DNA from 3 places in the Cetobacterium sp. ZOR0034 genome. Region 2 is predicted to be linked to each of the others. Evidence: riboswitches for the same ligand, from Rfam matches in the RefSeq annotation. Region 2 holds a riboswitch; each other region holds the start of a gene.
The links. A riboswitch is a leader RNA that binds a small molecule or an ion and turns the genes downstream of it on or off. The one in region 2 is predicted to bind lysine.

Region 1 (4,212 bases), on a different contig from region 2:
ACTCCAGCCGTGAAATAAGTTTGTAGTCCTAATAACTTAAATCCAGCTCTTATCAATCTGTTTAATCCTGGTTCTTCTACTCCTAAAGCTTCTAAGAACTCTTTCTTGTCCTCGTCTTCCATCTCTTGTAACTCAGATTCAACTCTTGCAGATACTACTACTACTTCCGCTCCTAAGTTAGCTGCATAATCTTTTACTCTTTCAACATATTCATTTCCTGTTGCTAAGTCGTCTTCTGAAACATTAGCTGCGAACATCATTGGTTTCTGAGTTAAAAGTTGGTAAGTTCTTATTAACTCTTGCTCTTCTGGTGTTAAAATTAAAGTTTTTAACATTTTATATTCATCTAAGTGTGCTTTACACTTTTCTAAAACTGGCATTAAAACCATAGCTTCTTTATTTTTAGATTTAAATAACTTTGATTGTTTCTCGATAGCTTTTTCGATAGTTTCCATATCAGCTAAGATTAACTCTCCATTTATTATTTCGATATCTCTTATTGGATCTACACTTCCACTTACGTGAATGATATTTTCATCTTCAAAACATCTAACAACTTGACATATTGCAGCTGTAGTTCTGATATTTGATAAGAATTTGTTTCCTAACCCTTCACCTTTTGCTGCTCCTTCAACTAAACCAGCTATATCTACGAATTCAACTGTTGCATTTTGAACTCTTTGAGGATTAATTATTTTTGATAACTCATCTAATCTTGAATCTGGAACTGTTACCATTCCAACATTTGGTTCTATTGTACAAAACGGGTAGTTTGCCGCTTCCGCTGCTCCAGCTTTTGTTATTGCATTAAACAGAGTTGACTTTCCAACATTTGGAAGTCCTACTATTCCTATACCTATCATCTTAGAGATTCCTCCTGAAATTTTATTTTACTTTAGATTTTACCACATCTCTAACCTTTTGTAAATAAAAAAACCCTCACTTTATATGGTGAGAGTTTTTATTTTCTATGCCTCTTCAGCTACACAGCTAGTTTGTGTAGATTTTTTCAATCTTACTTTTGGTTCACTTGGTAATCCAAATCTTGGTATCAATCTATCTAATCCTGTCAATGTTGCAATTAGTATTGTTGAAACTGCTATTAAAGCTAAGAAGTTATATTTAATAATATCCATAGCTGTAAAGTTGTATAGTGGATAAACTGCTTGAGCAATTCCTAAGTAGAATCCTATATAAACATGCCAAGGTATTAATTGAGATCCAAATACTCCTAATGCATCACTAAATGTTGCATTTCTAAGTCTTAATGTTTCTATATCCTCTTCTGAACCTTCTACATTTTTCTCAACAATCTCTCTAATGATTGGTCCCATAGTTACTATTTGTGCCATCTCATCAGCTAATCCTGCATTTCCTAAGATTGATAATAATCCATTACAGAACATTAATTGTCTTACATTTCTTGATACTTTTACTACTATATTAGATAGTGGTCTAAATGCATCCATCAATTTCATTATTCCACCGAAAGCTGCAACCCACATCATCATTACAATTACCCAAGAACCCGCTCCTTCAAATCCAGAGTAAAGTAAATCTAAAAATGCTCCAGTATTTTCAACTGTTCCAGCTATTAATCCCAATCCGTAAGCTGAGAATATTCCAATAAACAAACAAAGTAGTGTTGTTAATCCTTTGAAAGCTGCTATTAAAACAAGCACTAAAGGTATTATCATATATGTTGGAACACCATCTTTAACTTGATTTAAAAGTGTAACTGCTGACTCTCTCTTTTCAGCTAGAACTGTCCAAACCTCTTCTGGTATCTGACCAATCGCTGTTGCTGCATCCCCAGTTGTTGTTGGTAATCCCATCGAAACTCCAGCAATATAGAATGCTACTATTCCTAGAAGTAAAACTAATCCTGACCAATATCCTTGATGTCTAATTCTTTTTATAACTTCAACTTTTTGAATTCCAGAACTAACTATAGTTGTATCAGATATAAGTCCTATATTATCTCCGAAACATGCCCCTCCTGCTATCGCTCCAACTGTTAAAGCTATATTTCCACCAACAATATGGTTAAGCCATAAAAATATCGGTGCACACGCTGCAAATGTTCCCCAGCTTGTTCCTGTTGCTATAGATAATACTGATGTAACAACTATTCCTACAACTGCTACAGTTCTTCCTGTAAGTCCAACATTCAATGCTAAGTTTATAATTGAAGCCCCTACTCCAGTTGACATAAATACTTCAGCCATTGCATAAGCTACCATCAATATAAAGAATGCTACTTGCATCTCTTTTGCATTATTTATTACTGCCTCTATTATATCATTCACTTTTTTCTTCTCTACAAATCCTGCTACAAGTGCTGCATAAACTGTTGCTATAGGTGCTGCTATAAGAGCGTCATATCCCATAAACATAAGTGCTGCCAATACTGCTACTGGACTTAATTTCAATAGTTCAATTATTGTGTTCATCCTAAAACCTCCAAGTTATTTTTTTAGTTCCTCTGAAATTTTAGGTAAAAAAAACTACCGTATAAAAAATACGGTAGCTAATCTGCAAAATATATCACAAATTTTTGGATAGCACAACACTGATTTCTCAGTGACAGTAGTATAGATATTCTCTATACTCCCAACAAAGACTTTTGACATAATCTCCATTTCGGCAAATTTCCCTTTCTTTTAACATCAACACCTGTCCGGCTCATTTAAAATACTCATGTTATTTGCAACCTCTACCTAAAATATTAAATTGTTCGAAACTTTTAAATTATAGTATCATTATTTGTTTGCGATGTCAATTATTTTTTTATTAAAGAAACACCGTTCATTTCAGCAGGTTTCTCAATATTTAAGATTTCTAACATCGTAGGTGCTACGTCAGCTAGTTTACCGTGGTTTAACTCACCTTTAAAGTGATTCGAAACGTAGATAAATGGTACTTCATAAGTTGTGTGAGCTGTAAATGGTTGATGAGTTGTTGGATCTTCCATCTTCTCAGCATTTCCATGGTCAGCTGTAATTAACACAGTTCCATCTAACTCAAGAACTTTATTTACGATAGCTCCTACTCCCTTGTCTACAGCTTGAATAGCTTTTACAGCTGCATCAAATACACCTGTATGTCCAACCATATCTGGGTTAGCAAAGTTCATTATAATAACATCAAACTTATCAGAGTTTAAAGCCTCTAAAACTTTAGATGTTAATTCTGGAGCTGACATCTCTGGTTGTAAATCATACGTAGCAACTTTTGGAGAAGCTACAAGTATTCTTTCTTCACCATTGAACTCAGTTTCTTTTCCTCCATTAAAGAAGAATGTAACATGAGCATACTTTTCTGTCTCAGCTGTTCTTAATTGAGCTAATTTATTAGCAGAAATAACTTCTCCTAACGTATTAACGATATCTTTATCTTCATAGATAACTTCAGCATCTATAGTACTTGCATATTGTCTCATGCAGTAGAATTTAGGCTCTAAAGCTTCTCTTTCAAATCCTACAAACTCTTTATCAACAAAAGCTCTAGTTATTTGTCTAGCTCTATCTGGTCTATAGTTAAAGTTAACAATTACATCGCCTTTTTTTACTATTCCATCTGCTGATAATAAAGCTGGCGCTATAAACTCATCTGTAATATTTGCAGCATAAGACTCTTCAATAACTTCTATAGCTGTTTTATTTGTTACAGGTAACTTTCCTACGATTGCATCATAAGCTTTTTCTGTTCTATCCCAGTTTGTATCTCTATCCATAGATAAGTATCTTCCAGAGATTGAAGCTATTGTTCCTACACCTAACTCTTCAGTTTTAGCAACTAAAGCTTTCATGAACTCTAATCCAGATGTTGGAGCTGTATCTCTTCCATCCATGAACGCATGAATATAAACTTTAGTTAATCCAGTTTTTTTAGCCATTTCTAATAAACCGAATAAATGATTGATGTGAGAGTGAACTCCTCCATCAGATAAAAGTCCCATGAAGTGGATGCTCTTATCATTTTCTTTAGCATAGTTGAACGCTTCTACAACTTTAGCTTTATCGTAAAACTCACCATCTCTGATCTCTTTTGAAATCTCTACAAGTGGTTGATAGATTACTCTTCCAGCACCTAAATTTAAGTGCCCTACTTCTGAGTTCCCCATTTGTCCTTCTGGTAATCCTACAGCTTCTCCTGAAGCTTTTATTAATGTATGTGGATAACTATTAAATAGTCTTTCGAAATTTTCTG
Region 2 (4,212 bases):
TACTTTTTCAGCTTCAAATCTGTTATCTAAAATTATACTTCCTATCTCATGTTCTACACACATATGTAGTTCTTCTATAGATTTATTGTTTCCATGCATATGAACTCTTTTCGAAGGAAATCCAGATGAAAGAATTGTATATAACTCTCCTCCTGAAACAGCATCTATATGTAATCCCTCTCTATCTACAACTTGAGCCATTCCTTTTGACAGATAAGCTTTAGACGCATACACAACAGTTGTATTAAATTTTTCACTTTTAAATGAATTTTTTATATCTCTAATTTTCTTTTGTAGTAACTCTAAATCATATATATACAAAGGTGTTCCAAAATCCTCTTTCAATTTTTTTACTGAAATCCCACCTATTTCTAAAATACCATCTACATTTTTCATACTTCCTAAAAACTTCATCCCACTCCTCCTATTCAGTACAATTTATAAATTAATTTATTGATTTAATTCATACTCTTTTAATGATTTTTGTGCAAAGTTAAATCCTAACAATATCAACGGTACATTTATAAATACCATAACTAAATTCGTAAAATCACTTATTACCCAAATATTATCTAACTCCAATCCCGACCAAACACACATAACTCCAAACGGAATAAATATCAGAGATGATACCAGCTTCATTGAGATTAAAAATATCTTTTTTCTGCATATCTCAGTTGCCGATATATCTATAAATGCAATCATTCCTAGTATAGTCGAAAATGCAAACATCCCATAGCACAGAGAAACTATAAATTGAATAATTCCATTTAGTGATGCTGGTGATAGTACCTTTAATGATTCTATGAAATATCCTAACTTATCACTTCTTAAAACCTCAAAGTTTTGAGTATCTAAATTCCATATACTTGCTATAATTACTAAAAAACCTGAAATCGTACAAATTACAAATGTATCTATAAAAACTCCAAATTGTTGAACAAAACCTTGTTCTACTGGATGTTTTGCATCTGCTGCCGCCGCTGCCATAGTCACTGTTCCTTGTCCTGCCTCATTTGACATCAATCCTCTTTTTATTCCCTGTTGTAAAGCTATACCTATTGAACCTCCGAATAAAGCTGACGGACTAAAAGCTCCTTTAAAAACAGCTAAAAAGAAATATGGAACTTTATCTAAATTTAAAGCTATCAAGAATAAAGCTACTCCAAAATATAAAACTGCCATTATTGGTACTATGAAATCAGTTACTGCTGCAACTCTTTTTATTCCACCAAAAATTATTCCAAAGGTAAATATAATTATAGATACTCCTATAACTATATAGACGTTATCTGTTCTAGTATAAACTGCTCCTGTAATCTGACCTGCTAAGCTTCCAAATGCTGTAAACATATGGAAAACTTGTGACGGAAGAGTAAATAAAGCATAGAAGATATAAGAACCTGCTATTAGTAATCCTGCTAACTTACTATTATTTAGAAGTTTTCTTCCGTAGTACGCTATTCCTCCTACATAATCATCCTCATTTTTTTCTTTAAATATCTGTGCAAGGGTTGCTTCAACAAAACTTGTTGCCATTCCGAAAAATGCACTCACCCACATCCAGAATAGTGCTCCTGGGCCTCCTGCTAATACGGCTCCTGTAACACCCATTATATTTCCAGGCCCTATTCTTGTTGCACTACTCAATAAAAATGCCGCCATTGGTGAGATTCCAACTTGATTGCTACTTTTATTTTTTAAAATCTGCAAACTTCTTTTAAAATATCTTATTTGAACAAATTTTAATCTCATTGTAAAATACATTCCACATCCCATTAGCAATAATATCGCTAACGTAAAATTTCCTACTAAAGGAATATTTTTATAAAACTCAAAATTTCTTGGAAACTCCCATAAAAAATCGGTCACTGGACCTAAAAAACTAAAAACTTCATTCACTCTACTTAACTGTAACATTTTCTGCGCTCCTTTTTAAATAAAAAAACTGCCCCATAAAAATAAAATAGGCAGTTTTTTGTAAATTTTATAATATTACAAATAACGGATAGCACAACATTAGATATACTAATGACAGTTATATAGATATTATCTATATACCCAATAAAAGTTTTTGACATAACTTTTATTTCGGCAAACTTCCCTTTCATTTAGTTTCAATGCTTTGTCTAGCTCTACTAACTTACTTTTGTTGTTCGCTCCTCTACCTTAAAATTCTCTTAAATTGAATGAATAGTAACATTAAAAAAAATAAAAAGCAAGTTTTTTTATATATTTTTTAAATTTTTATTACAACTCCAGGTCCTAAAGGTATGCTAAAATATACCCAAATTATTGCTAAAATTATCCACATAATCAACATAGCTATAGTATATGGTAGCATTAAAGATATAACTGTTCCCACTCCTGAATCTTCTTCATATTCTTGAGTCAATCCTAATATAATTGGCATGTATGGAAAAAGTGGAGATATTACATTAGTTGTTGAATCTCCTATTCTATAAAGCATCTGAGTTAATGCTGGATTATATCCTAACATATAGAACATTGGAATAAATATTGGTGCTAGCAACGCCCATTTTGCAGACCCACTTCCTATAAAAAGATTTATAAATGCTGAAAGTAATATGAACATTATAAATAGAGGTATCCCTCTTAAATTTAAGTTCTTAAGCAAATCCGCACCCTCTACAGCTAAAACAAAACCTAATTTACTCCAATTAAAATAAGCTATAAATTGCCCTATCATAAATACCAAAACTATATAGCTCGCCATATCTTTCATTCCCATTGTCATATATCTCGGGATATCTGACATCTCCTTTATATTTCCAACTACTTTACCATACGTTATTCCACCAACTAAAAATAATATTAATAAAAGTGGAATAATCGAATTCAAAAGTGGTGAGTTCAATAAAGATCCCGTATTTGGGTTTCTTAAAAAACTATTTTTAGGATAAACTATTGCTACTAAAAGAACCAAATATATTCCAACATTTATTGCTGTTTTTTTCAAAGCATTTTTCTCTAAAATAGTAACCTCTTCTCTTTTTATAGTTTTTTTACCTGTATACTTTCCTAATCTAGGCTCTACTACTCTCTCAGTTATTGCTGTTCCTACAATAGCTAATAGAAATGTCGAAACTGCCATAAAATACCAGTTATCTACAACCGAAACTGTTATACTTGGATTTACTATTTTCATAGCCTCTGTTGAAATTCCTGCTAATAAGGCATCAGTTCCCGCCACTATCAAATTAGCACTAAATCCCGCTGTTGTTGCAGCATACCCAACCGCTATCCCTGCTAGTGGATGTTTTCCTAATGAGCAAAATATAAATGCTGAAATCACCGGGACTACTACTATCGCAGCATCAGATGCTATATTTCCACAAATACCTATAAGCATAATCATAAATGTAATAACTTTTGGTGAACTATTTAATATTGTATTTCTCATAAAAGCTGAAATTAAACCCACATGTTCAGCTAATCCAATTCCCAGAGTCATTACTAAAACTAATCCTAACGGAGAAAAACCAGTAAAATTTTTAATTGTATTCTGAAGCATAAAATTAATACCTTCACCAGAAAAAAGATTTTTTACTTTAACAACTTCATTCTTTACAGGATCTACAACTTGAACTCCAAAACTACTCAAAAGTGCTGACAGCAAAATAATAAATACACTTAAAAAGAAAAATAACATAAATGGATGTGGAATTTTATTTCCAACTTTTTCTATCCAATCCAAAATTCTGTGTTTTTTTTCTACACCAATTTTTTCCATTTAAACCCCTCCCATTTTTTTGTTTTAAATCAGTGTACTACTTGAGTATAAATTATACAACTATATTATTTTTATCTAACTCATTCATAATATAAATATGACAAAAACATAAGAAATATGGTATTAATTAAAATAATAAATAGTGAGGGAGTGATTTTATGTTAAACAATCTTAATACACATCGTAATTATCTTCATACAATACCTGAAATAGCTTTAAAAGAGTTTCAAACTTCTGAGTATATTAGAAAAATTTTAGATGAGGAATGTGTTGAGTATCATTCTATTGGAACGAGTACTGTAGCTTTTATTCCTGGTACAATTGATTCTTGCTTGGCTTTCAGAGCTGATATTGATGCTTTACCTTTAAAAGAAGAGAGTAACAATCCATTTAAATCTAAAATAGATGGTATGATGCACGCTTGTGGTCATGATGGTCATGCTGCAATGCTTTTAACA
Region 3 (4,212 bases), on a different contig from region 2:
TAAAAATAAAATATATTCTATATAGAATTAGAATTAAAAAAATATACTGTATAAATAAAAATAAAAATAAAAAAAGTGAAAAAATTTTTTCAAAAAAAGATTGACATTTTCACATCAAATCTGATATTATCATTTCAAATAAAAAATTAAAGGAGGAAAGCAGATGACTATGAGAAGGATTTTAAGGACACAAACTAGAATTAACAAAAAGAATATATTTTTGTGTGCCCTAAAAAACAATCTCATTAATGTTGTTATGCTATAGATTTTTTATTATTCTATAAAGTTACAATTGTATTTTGAGTCAGTGTTTTGATAGCACTGACTTTTTTTATACTCAAAAATAAAATATATAAAAAATAAAAATTAGGAGGTAAGTATTATGAAAAAGATGTTATCAGTAGTTTTATTTTGTATTATGGGAGTTTTAGGTTTTGGAAATGATGTTTTATATGTGGGAACAAATGCGGAGTTTGCACCATTTGAATATATGGAAAATGGTGAGATAGTTGGATTTGATATTGATTTAATAAATAAGGTCGGAGAAAAAATAGGAAAGGAGATAAAAATAAAAAACATAACATTTGATGGACTGCTTCCAGCACTTCAGACAAATAAATTGGATTTAGTCATTGCTGGAATGACTATGACAGCTGAAAGAGAAAAGTTTGTAGATTTTTCAGATGATTATTTTGTAGCTAATCAAGTGATAATAGTACCTGAAAAGGATTCAACTATTGCAAATCTAGATGCATTAAAAGGGAAAAAAGTGGGAGTAGTATTAGGATATACGGGAGATTTGATGGTTTCAAAAATTGAGGGTATAGATAAAATCCAATACAATTCAGCACCGGGTGCAATCATGGCTTTAAGTTCTGGAAAGATAGACGCTATGATTCTTGATTCAGCACCAGCAGGAAGCTATATATCACAAAATAAAGGGTTGAAAGTTGTAAAAATTGATGCAGAAGAGGAGAAGTATGCTATAGCTGTTGCTAAAGGGAAAAAAGAGCTTGTAGAATCGATAAATAAAGCTTTAAAAGAGATAAAAGAAGAGGGAACTTACGACAAACTTATTATAAAATATTTTAACTAGGGAGGATATTAATGAAAGAAAAGGTTATTTTAGCGTACTCTGGGGGATTAGACACATCGGTTATAGTACCTTGGTTAAAGGAAAATTATGATTACGAGGTTATAGCTGTTGCTGTGGATGTTGGACAAAAAGAGGATTTTAAAGCCATTGAAGAGAAAGCTTATGTGACAGGAGCATCAAAATTTTATTTGGTGGATAAAGTAGAGGAGTTTGTAAATGATTATATATTTCCAACTCTGAAAGCTGGTGCAATATATGAAAATAAATACCTATTAGGAACCTCTATGGCAAGACCAGTAATAGGAAAAGCCTTAGTAGAGATAGCACACAAAGAAGGAGCGAAATATATTTCGCACGGGGCAACAGGAAAAGGAAATGATCAGGTTAGATTTGAATTAGCTATAAAGGCTCTTGATCCATCTTTAAAGGTAATAGCACCGTGGCGTATTTGGGATATAAAATCTAGAGAGGAGGAGATAGAATATTTAGAGAAAAAAGGGATAACTCTTCCATTTCATAAAAAATCTCCATACAGTAGAGATGAGAATCTTTTTCATGTGAGTCACGAAGGGTTTGATTTGGAATATCCATCAAAAGAGCCAAATTTTGAAAATGTTTTACAGTGGGTAAAAACTTTAGAAGCTGCAAACGAGAAGAGTGAATATATAACTTTAGAGTTTATTAAAGGAGTTCCAGTAGCTTTAAATGGAGAGAAGTTATCAGGTGTTGAAATCATAAAAAAACTTAATAAAATAGGATCAGAGCATGGAATTGGTGTTTTAGATATGGTTGAAAATAGACTGGTTGGAATGAAATCTAGAGGAGTCTATGAAACGCCAGGAGGAACAATTTTATACTTTGCACATGAAGAGTTAGAAAGATTGTGTTTAGATAAAGATACCTACCAAGAGAAAGTAAAACTTTCTCACGATTTTTCAAAATTAGTTTATAATGGACAGTGGTTTACAACTTTAAGAGCAGCTATTTCAGCTTTTGTAGATGTTACACAGGAGTTTGTGACAGGTGAAGTGAAATTAAAATTGTATAAAGGAAATATAATTTTAGCAGGAACAACATCACCATTTTCATTGTACTCAGAGGAGTATTCAACGTTTGAAAAAGATAGTGTTTACAACCAACAAGATGCAGAAGGATTTATAAATCTATTTGGTCTACCAATTAAGATTGAAGCCTTACTAAGAAAAAAGTTTTGACATTCTAAAAAAAAAATGATATTCTACCTTAAATTAATATTTTGATAGAGGTTGCGAAATTCAAAAGTAAACAAACTAAGATTTAGTAGGTCAGAGAGGTTTGTTGAAAGGGAAGTTCGCCGAAGTTCAACTTTTTCTACTAGAAAGATGAGCTGGGTGTATAAAGAAGATTTATACAACTGTCACCGAAATGGTGTTGTGCTATCGTAGATTATTATTTTAAGCTAACATAGTTGAAATGAGTTTTTCAGGCGATAGTTATTTTTTTGACTATCGTTTTTTTTATTATAATGTCATCGGAGGAGGAACTAATGAGAGTAGTAAAAAAATTTGGTGGAAGTTCAGTTGCAACAACAGAAAAAATAAAAAATATAGCTATGGATATAGCTAAAAATTATAAAGAGGGTGATGAAGTTGTAATTGTAGTTTCAGCAATGGGTAAGACAACGGATGCACTTATAAAGTTAGCTAAGGAGATATCGGATACCCCTGATGTAAGAGAACTAGATTCTCTTTTATCCACAGGAGAGCAGCAAACAACATCTCTTTTGAGTATGGCTTTAAAAGAGCAGGGGTGTAAGGCAATATCTTTAACAGGAGCTCAAGCAGGAATTAGAACTGGTGGAGTTCATACAAAAAATAAGATAGAGAGCATAAAGATAGATAGAATAGAAAAACATCTAAAAGATGGAAAAGTAGTTATAGTTGCGGGGTTTCAAGGTATAAATGATAATGGTGATGTAACAACTCTTGGAAGAGGAGGATCAGATACGAGTGCTGTAGCTTTGGCAGCAGCTTTAAAATGTGATTGTGAGATTTATACAGATGTTACCGGAATATTTGGAGTAGATCCTAGAGTTTATAAAAATGCAAAAAAACTAGAAAAAATTTCATACGAGGAGATGATGGAGATGGCAAATTTAGGAGCTGGTGTAATGGAGACAAGAGCGGTTGAGATAGGAAAAAAGTATGGAGTTAGAATATATGTTGGGCAAACTTTAGGGGTTGAAACAGGTACATATATTTGTGATAGCAATGAGATAATAGAGAAAAAAGCTGTGACTGGAATATCTATAAATAAAAATGTTATAATGGTAAATCTAGAGAATTTTTCAGGAGTACCTAAAAATGTAGCTACTGTTTTTAATAATCTAGCAAAGCATAGTGTAAATGTAGATATGATATCACAAAATGAGGTTCAGAATATAAAAGGAAGTATAGGATTCACTTGTCCTTTAACAGATGATCACTTTCTAAATAACTCATTAGAGGATATTAGAAAAGAGATTCCTGCAATAGAAGTTACAAAAAGAACGGGAGTTGTAAAAATATCTTTAGTAGGAATAGGAATGATAAGCAACTTTGGAGTAGCAGCAAAAGTATTTGAAGTTTTAGCAGATATAGATGCAGCGTTTTATCAGTGTACAACATCAGAGATTTCAATATCGTTAATCATAAAAGAGGATGAAGCGGTAAAAGTAGTAGAAAGACTAGCAGAAGTATTTTCAATATAATAGGAGGATAAAGCAATGTATAATATAGCGATAGTTGGAGCGAGTGGATTAGTTGGAGGAACATTTTTAAAAGTTTTAGAGGAGAGGGATTTACCGATAGATAATTTATATCTATTTGCATCAGCTCGTTCAGCAGGAAAAGAGGTTATTTTTAAAGGAAAAACTTTAGTTATAGAGGAGCTAACTGAAAATAGTTTCGATAGGGATATAGATATAGCACTATTTTCAGCAGGAGGAGATATTAGTAAAAAATTTGCGCCTATTGCGAGTGAAAAAGGTGTAGTTGTGGTTGATAATAGTAGTGCTTGGAGAATGGATAAGGATGTTCCTTTAGTTGTACCAGAAGTAAATCCTGAGGATATATTTAAAAATAAAGGTATAATAGCTA

Region 1: it holds a riboswitch for lysine, as region 2 does, so the genes downstream of both, L992_RS11240 (Na+/H+ antiporter NhaC family protein) here and L992_RS01390 (sodium:alanine symporter family protein) in region 2, are expected to answer to the same signal.
Region 3: it holds a riboswitch for lysine, as region 2 does, so the genes downstream of both, L992_RS11640 (aspartate kinase) here and L992_RS01390 (sodium:alanine symporter family protein) in region 2, are expected to answer to the same signal.

What each region holds. Positions count from the first base shown of each region.
Region 1 covers NZ_JTLI01000067.1:21,222-25,433, forward strand. The annotation lists gene ychF (redox-regulated ATPase YchF) at 1-863, opposite strand, end outside; gene L992_RS11240 (Na+/H+ antiporter NhaC family protein) at 969-2,453, opposite strand; lysine riboswitch at 2,555-2,727, opposite strand; gene gpmI (2,3-bisphosphoglycerate-independent phosphoglycerate mutase) at 2,783-4,212, opposite strand, start outside.
Region 2 covers NZ_JTLI01000004.1:9,294-13,505, forward strand. The annotation lists gene lysA (diaminopimelate decarboxylase) at 1-414, opposite strand, end outside; gene L992_RS01390 (sodium:alanine symporter family protein) at 451-1,920, opposite strand; lysine riboswitch at 2,002-2,175, opposite strand; gene L992_RS01395 (AbgT family transporter) at 2,240-3,754, opposite strand; gene L992_RS01400 (M20 family metallopeptidase) at 3,913-4,212, shown strand, end outside.
Region 3 covers NZ_JTLI01000072.1:13,844-18,055, forward strand. The annotation lists gene L992_RS11630 (basic amino acid ABC transporter substrate-binding protein) at 383-1,096, shown strand; gene L992_RS11635 (argininosuccinate synthase) at 1,108-2,310, shown strand; lysine riboswitch at 2,348-2,522, shown strand; gene L992_RS11640 (aspartate kinase) at 2,622-3,824, shown strand; gene L992_RS11645 (aspartate-semialdehyde dehydrogenase) at 3,840-4,212, shown strand, end outside.